Regions from separate parts of the Kaistia geumhonensis genome, predicted to be linked through region 1. Evidence: predicted binding sites of a transcription regulator. Region 1 holds the regulator's gene; each other region holds the start of a gene.
The links. The regulator LexA, encoded in region 1, represses DNA repair genes until DNA is damaged. The targets are predictions, from matches to a motif close to TGTTCNNNNTGTGTTCNG.

Region 2: QO015_RS14065 (helicase-related protein) is a predicted target of LexA. The motif match lies at 2,048-2,065, and genes of this name have one in related genera.
Region 3: QO015_RS17255 (putative DNA modification/repair radical SAM protein) is a predicted target of LexA. The motif match lies at 2,816-2,833, and genes of this name have one in related genera.
Region 4: dnaE (DNA polymerase III subunit alpha) is a predicted target of LexA. The motif match lies at 2,956-2,973, and genes of this name have one in related genera.

Annotation. Positions count from the first base shown of each region.
Region 1 covers NZ_JAUSWJ010000001.1:212,023-216,335, forward strand. The annotation lists gene QO015_RS00990 (RidA family protein) at 1-83, opposite strand, end outside; gene QO015_RS00995 (cell envelope integrity EipB family protein) at 293-1,147, shown strand; gene lexA (transcriptional repressor LexA) at 1,304-2,008, opposite strand; gene QO015_RS01005 (amino acid ABC transporter substrate-binding protein) at 2,143-3,165, opposite strand; gene QO015_RS01010 (L,D-transpeptidase) at 3,279-3,914, opposite strand; gene QO015_RS01015 (hypothetical protein) at 3,949-4,313, opposite strand, start outside.
Region 2 covers NZ_JAUSWJ010000001.1:2,964,001-2,968,313, reverse strand. The annotation lists gene QO015_RS14065 (helicase-related protein) at 1-1,972, opposite strand, end outside; gene QO015_RS14060 (DUF3108 domain-containing protein) at 2,460-3,374, opposite strand; gene rpmB (50S ribosomal protein L28) at 3,651-3,947, shown strand; gene QO015_RS14050 (esterase-like activity of phytase family protein) at 4,009-4,313, opposite strand, start outside.
Region 3 covers NZ_JAUSWJ010000001.1:3,658,524-3,662,836, reverse strand. The annotation lists gene QO015_RS17260 (UdgX family uracil-DNA binding protein) at 177-1,589, opposite strand; gene QO015_RS17255 (putative DNA modification/repair radical SAM protein) at 1,586-2,800, opposite strand; gene QO015_RS17250 (serine hydrolase) at 3,090-4,313, shown strand, end outside.
Region 4 covers NZ_JAUSWJ010000001.1:819,941-824,253, forward strand. The annotation lists gene dnaE (DNA polymerase III subunit alpha) at 1-2,735, opposite strand, end outside; gene QO015_RS03810 (zinc-dependent alcohol dehydrogenase) at 3,230-4,240, opposite strand.

The DNA.
Region 1 (4,313 bases):
AAGGGAACATAGTTGGCGGCTGGCGCGGCCGGCTGCGGCAGCGTGATGCCGAGCGAGGCGAGGCGGGCTTCGATGGCGCTCATGGGCACGGACTCCGGCAGGAACGGATCAGAAGGGAACCGCGCTGGTTTCGCCCGATTTCGGCCGTGCTGCAAGGCAATAAGCGGTTCATCATCCCGGGCATCGTCGCGAATCGTCGTGGACTTTGCAGCCTTTCGAGATTGAAATGGGATGATGTCGCGGTGACGACGGAGGAGTGCCCCAGACGATGCCCGCTTCGGTGCTTCAGCGCATGACGGCCAGGACCCTTTGCTCCGCCGCCCTTTTCGCGGCCCTCGCGGGCGCGGCCGGCACGGCGCTCGCCGCGACGGGCAGCGTCACCGCGATGGTCGCCCACCGCGCCGTCTACGACCTGACGCTCGACCAAGACAGTTCCTCGGACACCGTGAGCGACGCCGAAGGACGCATGGTCTATGATTTCGCCGGCTCGGCCTGCGACGGCTATACGACGCGGCTCCGCTTCGTGACGCGCATCAGCGACGAGGACGGCAATGCACGGCTGACCGACGTTGCGACGACGACCTTCGAGGATGTTGCCGGCAAGACCTTCAACTTCTCGACCAAGAGCTTCGTCGACGGCACGATCTCGGAGGATAGCTCGGGTTCGGCCGCGCGCGGCGCCGGCGACGTGCAGGTGACCATCGCGAAGCCGAAGCCGGCGCATTTCACGATCCCGCAGAACTTCAGCTTCCCCAACCAGCATCTCGCCGCGATCATCGACGCGGCGCGCGCGGGCAAGCATTTCATGCAGATCGACCTCTATGACGGCTCGGACCAGGGCAAGAAGTCCTATGCGACCTCGGCCGTGATCGGCGCGGAGAATGCCGGCACCGACGATCTGGGCGACGAGGCGACGGCGCGGGGCGCCGGCCTCGCCAATATCCGCTCCTGGCCGGTGACGATCAGCTATTTCACCGACGAGAAATCGGACGGCGAGCAGAAGCCCTCCTACGAGCTGTCTTTCATCATCTACGAGAACGGCATCACGCGGCGCATGAAGCTCGACTATGGCGACTTCGCGCTCAAGGGAAAGCTGGTGCAGCTCGATCTCAGCCCGACCAAGGTCGCGGCGAAGAACTGCCGGTAAGGGCAGGGCGTCGGGGCAAGCCCCGACGAAAGCGCATGCCGAGCCCGATGGCAGCTGCGAACGGCCGGGCGCGCTCGTCCGATCGGCGCGATCAGCGATGCGACCCGGCCAACGCGCGCCGGGATCGCCGATCGAAAGGCTGCTCTGCCCTCTGCCCTAGTACCGGCGCATGAGGCCGACGAGGCGGCCCTGGATGCGGACGCGGTCGGGGCCGAAGATGCGGGTCTCATAGGCGGGATTGGCCGCCTCGAGCGCGACCGACGCGCCACGGCGCCGCAGCCGCTTCAGCGTCGCCTCTTCCTCGTCGACCAGCGCGACGATGATGTCGCCGCTATCGGCGTTCTCCGTCTTGCGGATGAGCACGGTATCGCCGTCGAGGATGCCGGCCTCGATCATCGAATCGCCGCGCACTTCGAGCGCGAAATGCTCGCCCGGCCCCAGCATTTCCGGCGGCACGGTGATGGCGTGGCTCTGGGTCTGGATCGCGGAGATCGGCACGCCGGCCGCGATGCGGCCCATGACCGGCACGACGACCGGATCGTTGGCGGCTTCCGGCGTCTCGACGCCACGCATGCGCCCGAGGCTGCCCTCGATGACGCTCGGCGCGAAGCCGGCTTTCTTCGGGCGAGCAAGGCCGGGCGACATAGCCTCCGGCAGGCGGACAACCTCCAGCGCTCGTGCCCTGTTGGGCAGGCGGCGGATGAAGCCGCGCTCCTCCAGCGCCTTGATCAGGCGATGGATGCCCGACTTGGACCTCAGATCGAGAGCGTCCTTCATCTCGTCGAAGGACGGGGGAACGCCCGCTTCCTTCAGACGCTCCTGGATGAAGAGGAGAAGCTCATATTGTTTTCTCGTGAGCATTTCGGGGTCCGCGCGCCAGAATCATCCGGTACAAAACACGAACAACCTATCCGTTCCCCTGATGTTCCGCAAGGACCGTGCGTTAGTGCACAGAGCGCGCGTCCGAATTGGGCGGCGATACGCCTGGCCCGCCGTCAGCGGATCGGCGGCGCATACTGGATGCCGCCCTTGCTCCAGATCTGGTTGAGGCCCCGCGGGATGCCGAGCTTCGAATTGACGCCGAGATTGCGCTCGTAGATCTCGCCGTAATTTCCGACGGCCTTGACGACGGCGACGACCCAGTCGTTCGGGACGCCGAGCTTCGTGCCGAAATCGCCCTCGGTTCCGACGAGCCGCTTCACCTCGGGCTTCGTCGAGGCCTTGGCCTCGTCAATCCGGTCCGACGAAAGCCCAATCTCTTCAGCGTTGATGAGGGCGAAGTTCACCCACTGAATGAAGAGACGCCATGCGGGATCGCCCTCGCGGACCGCCGGGCCGAGCGGCTCCTTGGAGATCACGTCGGGCAGGATGATGCTGTCGGCGGGATCCTGGAGGCTCGCCTTCTCGGCGTAGAGCTGGGACACGTCGGAGGTGATCGTGTCGCATTTGCCGGCCTTGTAGGCCTCGAGAGCCTCGTCGGAACTCGCCGCCGGCACGGCGGTGAACTTCATGTTGTTGGTGTTGAAGAAGTCGATGAAATTCGGCTCCGTCGTCGTGCCGGTCTGAACGCAGACCGTCGCGCCGTCGAGTTCCAGCGCCGACGTCTTGCCGCTCGCGCGCTTCACCATGAAGCCCTGGCCGTCGTAATAGGTGACTCCGGCGAACGCGATGTCCAGATCCGCCTCGCGGCCGAGCGTCCATGTCGAGTTGCGCGACAGAAGATCGATCTTCCCCGACTTCAGCGCCTCGAAACGGTCGGTCGCCGAGAGCGGCACATAGGTGACCTTGGCGGGATCGCCAAAGATCGCGGCCGCGACCGCCTTGCAGAAATCGACGTCGAATCCGGACCAGGCGCCGCTCGCGTCCTGCTGGCCGAAACCGAGAAGGCCGGTGTTGACGCCGCAATTGAGCGTGCCACGGGCCTTGACGTCGTCGAGCGTTGCGGCGCCGGCGGCGGAGATGCCGGCTGCGAGCGCCGCGGCCGAGGCGAAGAGGGTCAGGGCGGATCGGATGGACATGTCGGTTCCCCGTTGTCGGCGCCGCCTTGCCGGCGGGCCGTTGACTGTTGCGGCGGGCGCGACGCGCCGGCCAGAGGCGCGCACCAGCGGCGCGCGCCCTTCCGAACCGCTGATCAGAGCTTGGCGCGCTGCAGCACGACGACTTTCGTGCCGACCGGCACCCGCTCGTAGAGATCCATCACGTCGGCATTCACCATGCGGAAGCAGCCCGACGACAGCGCATGACCGATGGTCTGCGGCTGGTTGGTGCCGTGGATGCGATAGACGGTGTCGCCGAGATAGAGTGCGCGTGCGCCCATCGGGTTGCCCTCGCCGCCGGCCATGAAGCGGGGCAGGTAGGGCTGGCGCTTGATCATCTCCGGCGGCGGGCGCCAGTCGGGCCACTCGGTCTTGCGCGAGACCTTCAGCAGGCCAGACCACTGGAACCCGTCGCGTCCGACGCCGACGCCGTAGCGCAGCGCGCGGTTGTCGCCCTGGACGAGATAGAGGAACCGCTCGTCGGTGTTGATGATGATGGTGCCCGGCTTCTCCGTCGTACGGAAATAGACGGGCTGCATCCGGAATTCGGGCGGCAGCAGGGACTGCTCCGGCGTCGGCACCAGTCCGGGCTGGTCGCCGATCTGCAGGGGAGCCCGGGCGTCGGTCGTCGCCGATTGCGCCGCAGCGGTCGCGGCGATCGTGCCGATGACGGCGGCGATCAGCGTCCTGGCGAGCGATCCGGGCGAGGAGGGTCGTGTCGTCTTTCGCATGCGTGCCTCGTGGATGCCTGAATGCGGTGTCGGCTCAGCGGGTCGTGGTCGCCGAGGCAGGCGGCAGGGTCAAGGCCGAGCCGGCCGCCGGCGCGGCGGATGCGGTCGGGGCGAGCGGAGCGGCCGGTGCGTCGCAGCGCACGAAGACCATCGTGCCGTAGCGCGCCGTGACCGTCGGATCGACCCAGGCAGCGACAAGCACGCCGTTCTGGAAGGACGTCACCTGCCGGTCCTTGGCCGTGCCGGGCGGGCCGGGCGGTCCGATATAGATGCGGCCGCCGGCGTTCTTCACGAACACTTCCGACGGTTGCGTCTGGTCGGCGAGATACATCATCACGCCGCCATTCGGACCCTTGGTGATGACATAGGGGTTGGAGCAGTAGCGGCGCGCCTCGTTGG
Region 2 (4,313 bases), 2.8 Mb from region 1:
CGGCGATCTCGGACCGGTCGAGCACGCCCTGGCCTTCGACGAGGCGGAAGGCGATGCCGCGGGCGGGCGCGGTGAGCTCGGCGCCGGCAAGGAGGTCGAAGAGCGGCTTCAGCAGCGTCTCGATATGGCTCTTCAGCCAGAGATCGACCCGGTCCTGCACCCGCTCGCGCGACGGGCCGGTCAGCCCTTCATCGGCGAGAAGCAGGAGACGCGGCTTGAGGACATCGTCGGTCGAGATGATCTTCGCCACCGGCGCGCCCAGCCAGCGCAGGGTGCCGTCGCTCGACAGGGCGAATTCGGGATTGGGCGCCCGGCCGATCTTCTCGGCCCGCCGTTCCAGTTCGCCGGAAAGAGCCCGGTGCGCGACAGCCGCGATCGCCTTGGCGTCCGGTCCGTCGGCCTTGGGATCCGGCGTGAAGCGGAACCCCTGCAGGCTTCCGACATGCTGCCCCTCCACCAGCACGTCGCCGGACGAGGTGATTTCTGCTTCGAGCATCGCGTTTTCTCTCAGCCGCTTCATGAGGACGCTGGTGCGCCGGTCGACAAAACGCTGCGTCAATCGCTCGTGCAGCGCATCGGAAAGACGATCCTCTATCGCGCGCGTGCGCTCCTGCCAATGCCGAGGATCACGAAGCCAGTTCGGACGGTTGGCGGCGAAGGTCCAGGTCCGGATATGGGCGATGCGATTGGCGAGGGTATCGATGTCGCCGTCGGTGCGATCGGCGAAGGCGACCTGCCGGGCAAACCAGTCGTCCGGCACCGCCCCGTTGCGCGCAACGAAGCCGAAAATCTCTGTCACCAGTTCGGCGTGATTGGCCGGCGCGATGCGCCGGTAATCCGGAATCTGGCAGATATCCCACAAGAGCTGGACGCGCTCGCGCCGGTCGGCCAGCGCCTTGACCTCGGCATCACGCGCGACCCGCTCCAGAACGGCGACATCGACGGAAGGCGGCGCCTTGGAAAGGCCCTCCATCGCCGGCGGCTTCTCGAGGCTGATGCGCAGCGTGTCGAGCGTGCGGAAATCGAGTGACCGGTTGCGCCATTGAAGCGTACGCACCGGCTGAAACTGGTGATTCTCCAGCGCCTCGACGAGATCGTCGTCGAGCGGATCGACCTGGCCGGTGACGCCGAAGGTGCCGTCGCGGGTGTGACGGCCGGCGCGGCCGGCGATCTGCCCGAACTCGGACGCCGTCAGGCGGCGATACTGATAGCCGTCGAACTTCCGCTCCTGCGCGAAGGCGACATGATCGACGTCGAGATTGAGCCCCATGCCGATCGCATCGGTGGCGACCAGAAATTCGACATCGCCGTTCTGGAACAGTTCGACCTGGGCGTTGCGGGTGCGCGGCGACAGCGAACCGAGCACAACGGCGGCGCCGCCGCGCTGACGACGGATCAGCTCGGCCACCGCATAGACCTCATCGGAGGAGAAGGCGACAATGGCCGAGCGGCGCGGCAGGCGGGTGATCTTCTTCGAGCCGGAATAAGTGAGAAGCGACATGCGCGGCCGTGTGATGACGGTCACACCCGGCAGGAGCTTCTCGATGATGCCGCGCATGGTGGCGGCGCCGAGCAGCAGCGTCTCGTCGCGGCCGCGCAGATTGAGGATGCGATCGGTGAAGACATGGCCACGCTCGAGATCGCCGGCGAGCTGGATCTCGTCGATGGCGAGGAAGGACGCGTCGGTCTCCGACGGCAGCGCCTCCACCGTGCAGACCCGGTAGCGCGGATGAGCCGGAATGATCTTTTCTTCGCCGGTGATGAGCGCCACCGCCTCGGTGCCGACACGCGCGGCGATGCGGCCATAGACCTCGCGGGCAAGGAGGCGCAGCGGCAGACCGATGACGCCGCTCGAATGGGCGAGCATGCGCTCGATCGCGAAATGGGTCTTGCCGGTATTGGTCGGACCGAGAACGGCCGTAACGCCGCGGCCGCCTGCTCCGGCGCCCGTGGCTCTGATGCTGTCCGTCATGGGGCGGGTGGTCTCACCTCGGCATTGGGCGGAAGGATCGTCGGAGCGCCCGAAGACAGGACCACATCCGCCGCTACGAACAACTCAGGAACAAAAGCGGCCCGAATCGCTGACCGGCACGGCTTCCCGTTCTGTTCCCGCCGCGACATGAACAAGTATATGGGGAGTGCCGGGCCGCAATCTACCGCCAAACCGGCCCATGCGGAAAAAAGCCGGCGCGCCGCCTCGCCGCCGAAGGTTAAGGAAGGATGAGCGGGATCGCGACGAATTGAGCGATCGGCCTTAACCTTCGGTCCGGAGCGGGAACAGAGCGCGGACGAATCGCTGGGAACCCCGGTTTCCCGCTTCGTTCCTCCGATATCTCGCGGCTCTTCCCGAGCCGGCCACCATATCTCGACACAGCCCGACGGCGGTCGCGAGACGATGGATACGAGAACGCCGGCCGCGCGTTCACGAAGCGCGGCCGGCGTCCCGAAATCGGACAGGTTCAGTTGGAGGCGGCGCGCTTCACGTCGTCGCCGTTCGCCGCGAAGCGCGAGGCGTGGATGGTGAGCACGCCGGCCTCGGTGCCGATCTGCATGCGATAGGGCAGCATCACCCCGACATCGGCGGCGGGCGCGAGCCAGACCTCGAGATTGGTGTTGCGCTCCATGAACTTCACCGCCTCGCGGCTCGGCCGATGGCCGGCGACCGGCACATAGCGGGCGCCGCAGACATAGACCGTCCCCGAATAGGAGCCGTTCTCGCCCTTCACCTCGGCGGTCGACTTGTAGAAGAGGCGGATGTCGAAGCGCTGCCAGCCGTCGAAGACGGGAATCGTGCGGTTGCAGGCGCGCGCCATATTGGCGGGATAGAGCGGCGCGATCATCGCGGACAGCGGATCGACGATGTGGTGCTTGTGCTGCGGCAGCAGCGGCACGCGGTCTTCCCTGATCGGCAGGGGCGGCAGCGCCGTCGCCGAGACGATGGTGCCCGAGCGCATGCGCATGTCGACGATGCTCGAGGTCTCGCCGTTCTCGGTGGTGTCGAGGTAGTAGCTGGCCGGCAGGATGGCGCCGCCCGCGAGGCGGCCGCTGCTCTTGAGCAGGCCCGTGCCGTCGGAGACGAGGCGCGAGATGCCGCTCGTCGTTCCCTTGATGGTGATCGCATAATTCGGCTGGTCGACGGTGGCGTCCAGCCTGAAGCGGCCGATGGTGATGCCGTTGAGGCCCATGGTGTAGGTGGCGGAAACCGAACCGCTGCGCGGCGCGGCGAGCCCCTTCTTGGGCGAGGCGGCGTCGGCGGGGGCGCCGGCGGACACCATCAAGGCAAGCATCCCCGCGAGCGCCCCGGCCGCGAAGCCATGGCCGACCCTCCGCCGCTCAGCCGGCTGCGCCTCGTGCGTCCTCGCCATCGGGGTCATGCTTGCTGCTCCACGCTTCTACCCGCGCGCCGCAGCCGCGGCCCGCCATTCATGCTCGCATCACTTCATTAACCATGATGCGCGCAAAGTTCTGACCAAAGTGTTAGCCTTCCCGTATCGATCGATGAAGGAACGCGGCCGCGCCGGTCTCGCGCCGATACCCGGCAAAGCTTGACGGACGCGGCTTCCCTCTCTATGAGAAGCGCCACTTTCGAAAGAACTGGCCGTGTTGGATGCCGAGGCCGGCGCGCGCGGCAGATGAGAAGGATTTTCGTAATGTCGCGAGTTTGCGAGCTGACCGGCAAGGCCGTGCTGACCGGCAATACCGTCAGCCATGCCAACAACAAGAGCCGCCGCCGCTATCTGCCCAACCTCGTCAATGTGACGCTGATGAGCGATGCGCTGGGCCAGAGCTTCAAGCTGCGTGTCTCGGCCTATGGCCTGCGCTCGGTCGAGCATCGTGGCGGCCTCGACGCGTTCCTCGCCAAGGCCGACGAGAGCGAGCTTTCGGATCGCGCCCGCGTCCTGAAGCGCAAGATTGCCGACAAGCAGTCGGCCGCCGTCGCCGCCTGATCGGCCGGCACCAACGGAATTCGGAAAGGCCGCCGCGAGGCGGCCTTTTTGTTTGCGGGCGTCAGTTAAGCGCGGTGGACGGGCCGAGCCAGACGAATTCGAGCAGCAGCGTGCGCTGGAACGGGTTCTGGTTGTCGTCGGAGACGAGCGTCACGCGCATGCGGCCGTCGTCATCGGTCGAGACCGCGAGACCTTCCATGTTGTCGATCTGGTCGGCCATCGAGGCCTCCATCATCACCGGACCGTCGACCACCGCGCCGGGCCGGATCGCGCCGGCCGGAATGCGGCGGAGCCGCATGTTGACGCCGACCGGCAGCGCCGTGACGCGCCGTTCGAGCAAGAGCAGGTCGCCGTCCGGCATGAAGG
Region 3 (4,313 bases), 3.4 Mb from region 1:
GCCATGCCTGTCATCGGCGGCGCAGCTCGGCGCGCGCGATGCCGTTCGGTTCGTTCAGGATTTCGGCCGCCTGCATCGGATCGGCGCTGAAATGGCGAAAGCCTTGCCTCAGCTCGCGGCAACTATCTTGGGGCCGTTGGGCCCCGCACGTCTCGATTTCCTCTGCCTATGCACCCTCACCGCTCTACCTCCGCCGACAGCGCCCTCACGGCGCTGAGGTCGTCGAGGAATTGGGCGTAGGCGGCTTCTTTGGCGGAGGGGTCGGGGATGCGCAGCAGGTAGGACGGGTGGACGGTGATAAAGCCCTTGTGGCCGCCGAGCTCGTGAGGACCGCGCATCCTGGTCACTGGCAACGCCTTTCCCGTCAGCGCGAGGACGGCGGTCGCGCCGAGCGCCACCACCAGCTTCGGCTCGACGAAAGCAAGCTCGCGCATCAGCCACCAGCGATAGTGCTTCACCTCGCCGGCCGTCGGGGACTGGTGCAGCCGCCGCTTGCCGCGCTGCTCGTACTTGAAATGTTTCACCGCATTGGTGACATAGACCCTGGAGCGAGCGATGCCGACCTCACGCATCGCACGATCGAGCATCACGCCGGCCGGCCCCACGAACGGCCGCCCCTCGATATCCTCCTGATCGCCCGGTTGCTCGCCGACAAAAGCGATGTCGGCCCCGATCGGCCCCTCGCCGAGCACGGCGCGCGTCCCGCCCTTTACCATTGGTTCGGAAGCTGCGATCAGGCTGTTGAGCGCCTCGAGCGTCTTGGGGTCCTGGTCCGACATGGCTGCCACCGCCTTTTCCGGATTGCGCTTGGCGGAGGGCACGGCCGCGCGCTCCGTCATCTCCCCAACGCGTGAGGCGGCCGATCGGACGAGGCCCGGGATGAGGTTCGCCTCCGGCAGGTTGCGCCAATAGCGCTTCGGCATCTCCGCTCGCATCAACGCCGGATTGACCCGGGCCGGGTTGAAGGCGCTTTCGTAGTAGCCGCGCCAGCTTTCCTCGATAATGTCCCCGCCCGCCGCATCGCGCCGATCCGCCGCCGGGCCGATCGCCAGCGCGACGGTGTCCCAATGCAGCGAGCCCACGGGGGTCAGGATCGACCAGCGCATGCCGCGGAAGCGATCGACGAAGAAAGGCGCGGCGAGCGCGAGAACAAAGTGATCGGGCTCGAACCAGGCGACGAAATGCTCCCCGCCATCGGCCGGGACGGCGCGGAAGCGGACGAAGGCATGCATCTTGTGCACATCGCGCCGGATCGTCTTCGCCATCATCGCCAGGCGATGGACGAGAGGATCGCTCGCGAGTGTGAGCAAGTCGCGCTCTCCGTGCAGCACCCGCCAGATGAGCGCATAGAGGAGCGCATACCGCTCGGGATCGCGATGACAGACGACGAGACCGACGAGATCGGCGACCGCGCGCGGAAGCGCCAACCGCGGCGCCTCGGGTACCTGTCCCTCGCCAAACAGGGCCGGAATGCCGCCTGTGGTCCATACGATGTCTTCAGGCGGCACCTGCCCGGCGAAGAGGGCCCGGGCGGCGCGCCGGAACCCGTCGAGATCGGCGCCCTCCTGAAGCTCGACGCGCCGCTTCATTCGAAGAGGTTCAACTGCCGCGCCGGCGGCGTCAGCCGGTCGCGGAGATCCGCCCGGTCGATCAGTCGGGCGGGATGATGGTCGGCCGTCACCAGGAATACCCTGGCGCGGCGGAGGCCGCCGCTGAGCCGCGCGACGTCCTCCCATCTGAGCCGGGTCTGGCGCCGGCTGGCGATGATCTTATCAACCGCGCGGCTGCCGAGCCCGGGAACGCGCAGGAGCAGTTCGCGATCAGCGCTGTTTACATCGACCGGAAAGCGCTCTCGATGCTTGAGGGCGTAAGCCAGCTTCGGGTCGATGCGCAGATCCAGCATACCCCCCTCGCCGCCGGCCGCGATCTCCTCGACTGTGAAGCCGTAGAAACGGAGCAGCCAGTCGGCCTGGTAGAGGCGGTTCTCGCGACGAAGCGGCGGTGCCTTGACCGGCAGATTCGGGCTCGCTTCGGGAATCGGGCTGAAGGCGGAATAATAGACGCGCTTCAATCGGTATTCCGAATAGAGCGTGGCGCTGGTGCGCAGGACCGCCTCGTCGGTGGTCTCGTCGGCGCCGACGATCATCTGCGTGCTCTGGCCGGCCGGCGCAAAGGAGCGCCGCTCCTCGCGCGCCTCGGCGATGCGCTCGCTCATCTGGCCCATGGCCGAGCTGATCGAGCGGCTGTCCTTCTCGGGAGCCAGCCTCTTCAAGCTCACATCGGATGCGAGTTCGATGTTTACGGACATCCGGTCGGCAAAAAGGCCGGCCTGTTCCAGAAGCCAGGGGCTCGCTTCAGGGATGGCCTTCAGATGAATATAACCGGCGAAGCCATGGTCGCGACGCAGCTTCCTCGCCACCAGCATCATCTGCTCCATCGTATAGTCGGGCGAGCGTATGATACCGGAGGACAGGAAAAGCCCCTCGATATAGTTGCGCTTGTAGAAGCCGAGCGTCAGATCGACGACTTCGTCGACGCTGAACCGCGCCCGCCGCACATTCGACGAGCGGCGGTTGATGCAGTACGCGCAGTCGAACAGGCAGTAATTGGTGAGCAGGATCTTGAGGAGCGACACACAGCGTCCGTCCGGCGTGTAGGAATGACAAATGCCGCTGCCTGTCGTCGAGCCGATACCGCCGGGCTTCGCGATCCGCTTCTCCGCCCCCGACGAAGCGCAGGAGGCGTCGTATTTCGCTGCATCGGCGAGGATGCGGAGCTTGTCGAGGCTGCTCTGTGCCATCGGCCCACCTTTCTATGTTCATGTTTTGTTCTAACAGCCTCGCGCGTCGGTTTGGAGTCACTTGTGAACAGAGAGACGACAAGCTTTCGGTCGGGTGCCACCGGCATGGGACACCATCGTCTAAGCACGGCTGATTGCCGGCGCGTGTATCCGGAGCGTCTGACCTGATGGCCGAGTCTTGTCGGCGCAGGCGTATTTCGCGCTAGAGTTCCGATCGCGACATGTCGTCGAATGCACCGATAGACCGGTACGGGCGCTTCGCATGATGACCACCGGGGGAGGACCTGACATGATGAATGACCGCGCCCCAGGTTCGGACGGATTTGCGTCGCGCGCCATCGATCGGACGCTGAAAGCGTCCCTCGTAGCGCTCGCCCTTCTCGCAAGCCCGGTGCTCGCTGCTGCGGTTCTTGCCGATGTGCTGCCGCCGCAGATATCGGCCGTTCCCATTCCCGACGGACAGATCGATAAGGCGGTCGCCGGCCTCGACGCGATTGCTCAGTCGATCATGAGCCGCACCGGCATTCCGGGTCTGGCCATCGCCGTCGTCCATGACGGGCGAACCGTCTACGCCAGAGGCTTCGGCGTGCGCAAGGTCGGCGACCCGGCTCCCGTCGATGCCGACACGGTCTTCCAGATCGCCTCGCTGTCGAAGTCGCTCGCCGGCAGCGTGGTCGCCCACGCGGTCGGACGTGGCGTCGTCGCATGGGACACGCCGGTCGTCACCCACCTGCCCTGGTTTGCGCTGAAGGATCCATGGGTGACGCAGCATGTCACGATCGCCGATCTCTTCAGCCACCGCTCGGGTCTGCCGGATCATGCCGGCGACGATCTGGAGGATATCGGCTTTGATCGGCGAGCCGTCCTCGAGCGTCTGCGCCTGTTGCCGCTCGACGGCTTTCGCGACACCTATGCCTACACGAATTTCGGACTGACGGCGGCCGCTGAATCGGTTGCCGCCGCGGCGGGGAAGCCATGGGAGGATCTCGCCGAGACCGCCCTCTACGAACCTCTCGGCATGACCTCGACGAGCTCCCGTTTCGCCGATTTCGAGAAGCGGCCGGATCGCGCCTTCGGCCACGTGAAGGTGGGCGACGTCTACCAGCCGAAATACCAGCGACAACCGGATGAGCAATCGCCTGCCGGCGGCGTCAGTTCGTCGGTGAACGATCTGGCGCGCTGGATGGCGATGATCCTTCAGAAAGGCGAGTTCGGCGGCCGGCGGATCATTCCCGAGGACGCGCTGCTTCCCGCGATTACGGCTGAAATGATCTCGTCGCCGTCCTACGCCGTCGACGCGCGGCCAGGCTTCTATGGTTACGGTTTCGGAGTGGGGATCACGCCGGCCGGCCGGACGCTGATCAGCCATTCGGGCGCCTTCGCGCGCGGAGCCGGCACCTATTATGCCATGCTGCCCTCGGCCGATGTCGGCATTGTCATCCTGACCAACGCGGCATCGACCGGCGCGGCCGAGGCCATCGGCGCATCGTTCATGGATCTCGTCCAGTTCGGC
Region 4 (4,313 bases), 610 kb from region 1:
CCGGCGAAGACGCGCGCCCGGTCGCGCTCGAGATCGTCGAAGGCGCCAGCGGCGACGAGGCTCTCCAGAGTCCGCTTGTTCAGGATGCGGGGATTGATGCGGGCCGCAAAATCGGCGAGGTCGCGGAAGGCTCGCCCGCCGCGGGCCTCGACGAGGTGCTCCACCGCCTGCGCGCCGACGCCCTTGATGGCCGCCAGCGAATAGAGGATGCGCCCGTCCTCGACGTCGAACACGGCGCCGGATCGGTTGACCGAGGGCAAGTCGACCTGAATGTTGAGTCTTATTGCTTCACGTCGAAAATCGTTGATTTTGTCGGTGTTGCCCATGTCGAGCGTCATCGACGCCGCCAGGAACTCCGTCGGGTAGTTCGCCTTGAGATAGGCCGTGTGATAGGAGACGAGCGCGTATGCGGCGGCATGACTCTTGTTGAAGCCGTAATCCGCGAACTTCGCCAGAAGGTCGAAGATCATGTCGGCCCGTTCCTTGGCGAGCCCCCGCTCGACGGCGCCGTCGACGAAGCGCACGCGCTGCGCATCCATCTCCGCCTTGATCTTCTTGCCCATCGCGCGGCGCAACAGGTCGGCCTCGCCGAGCGAGTAGCCCGACAGGATCTGCGCGATCTGCATCACCTGTTCCTGATAGATGATGACGCCGTGCGTCTCCTTGAGCACCGGCTCGAGCAGCGGGTGCAGGAAGTCCGGTTTCTCCTCGCCATGCTTGCGCGCGTTGTAGACCGGGATGTTGTCCATCGGGCCAGGACGATAGAGCGCGACGAGCGCGATGATGTCCTCGAAGCGGTCGGGCCGCATGCCGACCAGGGCCTTGCGCATGCCCTGGCTTTCCAGCTGGAACACGCCGACCGTCTCGCCGCGCGTCAGCATGTCGTAAGTCGGCTTGTCGTCCAGTGGCAGCGCCGAAAGATCGAGTCTTATCCCGCGCTTGGCGATGAGCGCTAATGCGGTTTCGAGGACGGTGAGCGTCTTCAGGCCGAGAAAGTCGAACTTCACCAGCCCCGCGCTCTCGACCCATTTCATGTTGAACTGGGTGACGGGCATCGAGGAGCGCGGATCGCGATAGAGCGGCACGAGCGCGTCGAGCCGGCGGTCGCCGATCACGATGCCGGCGGCGTGGGTCGAGGCATGGCGATAGAGCCCCTCGAGCTTCTGCGCCATGGCGAGCAGCCGGGCCACGGTCGGGTCCTCGTCGCGGGCGGCGCGCAGGCGCGGCTCGTCCTCGATCGCCTTGTCCAGGGTCACCGGATTGGCCGGGTTCTGCGGCACGAGCTTGCAGAGCCGGTCGACCTGGCCATAGGGCATCTGCAGCACGCGGCCGACGTCGCGCAGCACCGCGCGCGCCTGCAGCGTTCCGAAGGTGATGATCTGGGCCACCTGGTCGGTGCCGTATTTCTGCTGGACGTAGCGGATGACCTCGTCGCGCCGGTCCTGGCAGAAGTCGATGTCGAAGTCCGGCATCGAGACGCGTTCCGGGTTGAGGAAGCGTTCGAAGAGCAGCGCGAAGCGCATCGGATCGAGATCGGTGATGGTGAGCGACCAGGCGACGAGGGAGCCGGCGCCCGAGCCGCGGCCTGGACCCACCGGAATCCCTTGCGATTTCGCCCACTGGATGAAGTCGGCGACGATGAGGAAATAGCCGGGGAACTTCATCTTCACGATGACGCCGAGCTCGAATTCGAGCCTTTCGGCGTAGTCCTCCGGGGAGAGTCCCGGCGCGGTGCCATGGGCGGCAAGACGCCGTGCCAGGCCTTCGCGCGCCATCTGGCGGAGCGCCTCGACCTCCGCCGCCTCCGCTTCGGCCGGATCGGCGTCGGCCCCGGCGAAGCGCGGCAGGATCGGCTTGCGCTTCACCGGCCGGTAGTGGCAGCGCAGCGCGATCTCGACCGTATTGTCCACGGCCTCGGGCAGGTCGGCGAACAGCGCCACCATCTCGCCGCGCGTCTTGAAATAGTGTTCCGGAGTCAGGCGCCGGCGCTTCTCCTCAGCGATCACCGCGCCCTCGGCGATTGCGATCAGAGCGTCATGCGCCTCGTAGTCGTCACGCTTCGGGAAGAAGGGCTCGTTTGTGGCGACGAGCGGCAGCCCGAGCCGATAGGCGAGCGCGACGAGATCGGCCTCGCAGCGCTCGCTGTCGGGGCCATGGCGCTGCAGTTCGACATAGAGGCGATCGCCGAAGGCCGCCGCGAGCCGCACCAGCCGCGCCTCGGCCACGACGCCCTGCCCTGCGCGGAACGCCTGATCTGCGGGACCGGCCGGGCCACCGGTGAGCAGGATCAGCCCGGCGGCCGCAGCCTCGAGGTCAGCGATCGAGACATGGGGCCGCTCGCCGGCGTCGGTTTCCATGAAGGCGCGGGAAACGAGGCGAACGAGATTCCAGTAGCCAGTCTCGTCGGCTGCCAGAGCGACGACGTCGGCCAGCGGTTTCGCGCCCGCTTGCGGCTTGCGGGCCGGCTCGAAGCCATCGTCGAACCAGACGGCGAGCTGGCAGCCGATGATCGGCTGGATGCCCTGCTCGGCCATCTTCTCGGAGAATTCCAGCGCGCCAAACAGATTGCCGGTGTCGGTCAGCGCGAGCGCCGGCTGCTTGTCGGCAATGGCGAGCTTGCCGAGAGCCTTCAGCGGCAGCGCACCTTCGAGCAGCGAATAGGCGGAATGCACCCGAAGATGCACGAAACCGACACCGCCCGCCGCCAGGGACCGCCGCTCGCCCGTTACGCTCATAGCCACCTCGCTCGAAGGTCCATCGCCAGACCTTATCCCGCGAGTCGTCTCCGCCCGTCCACCGCCGCGGACCCGCGGCAGCCGGCTAGACGACGTGGGCGATCAGCTCCGACCAGAGGGTGATCATGGCGACGAACGAGGCGAGCGCGGCAAGGGCAGCGAGATCACGGATCAGCATGGACATCGTCTTATCCTCCGAAACCACCAAGATATCCCCATATGTTCACGTTCTGTTCTACTCGTCAAGTTTGTTGCCGCCTCCTCGGGCCGGTCCAACAGCGTGCTCTTCCGGCGATCACCGGCGCGGGCGGCAGCGGCATAGGAAATCCAGCCGCGAGAGGGGGACGCCCAGCACCAGCTGGGCATCCCTCGCATCGAGATGGAGCGAGGCCAAGACAGGCGTTGGCGCACCCGCCATCACGCTGACGGGGCAATCGCGCAGCAGACAGGCATCTGATGTCCGGCGGCGCCACCGGGCCCGATGGCGTTGCTCGTCAGTTGCGATCGTCGTCCTGAGGGAAGATCAGCAACTTGCCGGTGCCGGGTGCATTGGCGGCGAGCGCGGCGTACGCAGCCGCCGCCTCGCGAAGCGGATAGCGCCCGGTCACGAGAGCCGACGGTTTCAGCCGGCCTCGGCCCAGCAGGGAGAGCATGGTTTGCCAGACGCCGGGGCTGCCGAGGGAGCCGGTCAACGTGTGATCGCTGACCACGATGTGGTCGACATCGACCGGCAAGTGCGGCTGCCCGAAGAGGCCCACCACCACGAGCCTGCCGCCGGGCGCGAGGACGGCGAGCGCCTGCTGCAGGGCGGCGGGATGGCCACTCGCCTCGATGACGATGTCGAAGCGCTCGTCCGGCTGAGGTCGACGCGCGCCCATCGCTTCTGCGCGGGCGACCCTGTCGTCATCGACCTCCATGATCGCGACATCCGCGCCGTGATAATCGAGCGCGATGGCAGCGACGAGCCAGCCGATGGTGCCTGCGCCCACGACCAGGATCGACCGCCCCGGCCGCCAGTCGGCGCGCTGGACGGCGCGAAGCGCCACGGCCGCCGGCTCGGCGAAGGCCGCGTCCTCTATCGCGACATCGGACGGCACGCGATGCGCCGCGCGAGCGGGAAAGGCAAGAAGCCCGCTCATGGCGCCGGCCTGGCGAAGGATGCCCGTTTCTGCCCTGTCGGGACATTGGTGATAGCTGCCGGAAAGGCAGAGGCGGCAATGGCTGCAGCCGATGCTGCATTCGCCGACGACGAGATCACCCGGCGCGAAGCCGAGCACCCCCTCACCGTGACAGACCACGCGGGCGACCCACTCATGGCCCGGCGTCAGCGGGAAGGTCGCGAGGCCCTGGCGGAGATAGACCATGCTGCCGTCGGACAGCTCAAGGTCGGTCCGGCAGAGCCCGACGGCGAGCGGCGCCAGCAGAAGCTCGCCCGGCCCAGGCTCCGGGGACGGCCGCTCGGAAAGTTCTACCCTGCCGGGACCGGCGATGACGATGGAGCGCATAAGCTTGTCCGACAAGTGGCGGTGACGTGCGAAGCTAACGGTCCCTTCCGGTCACCGCTACGCCGATTTCGGA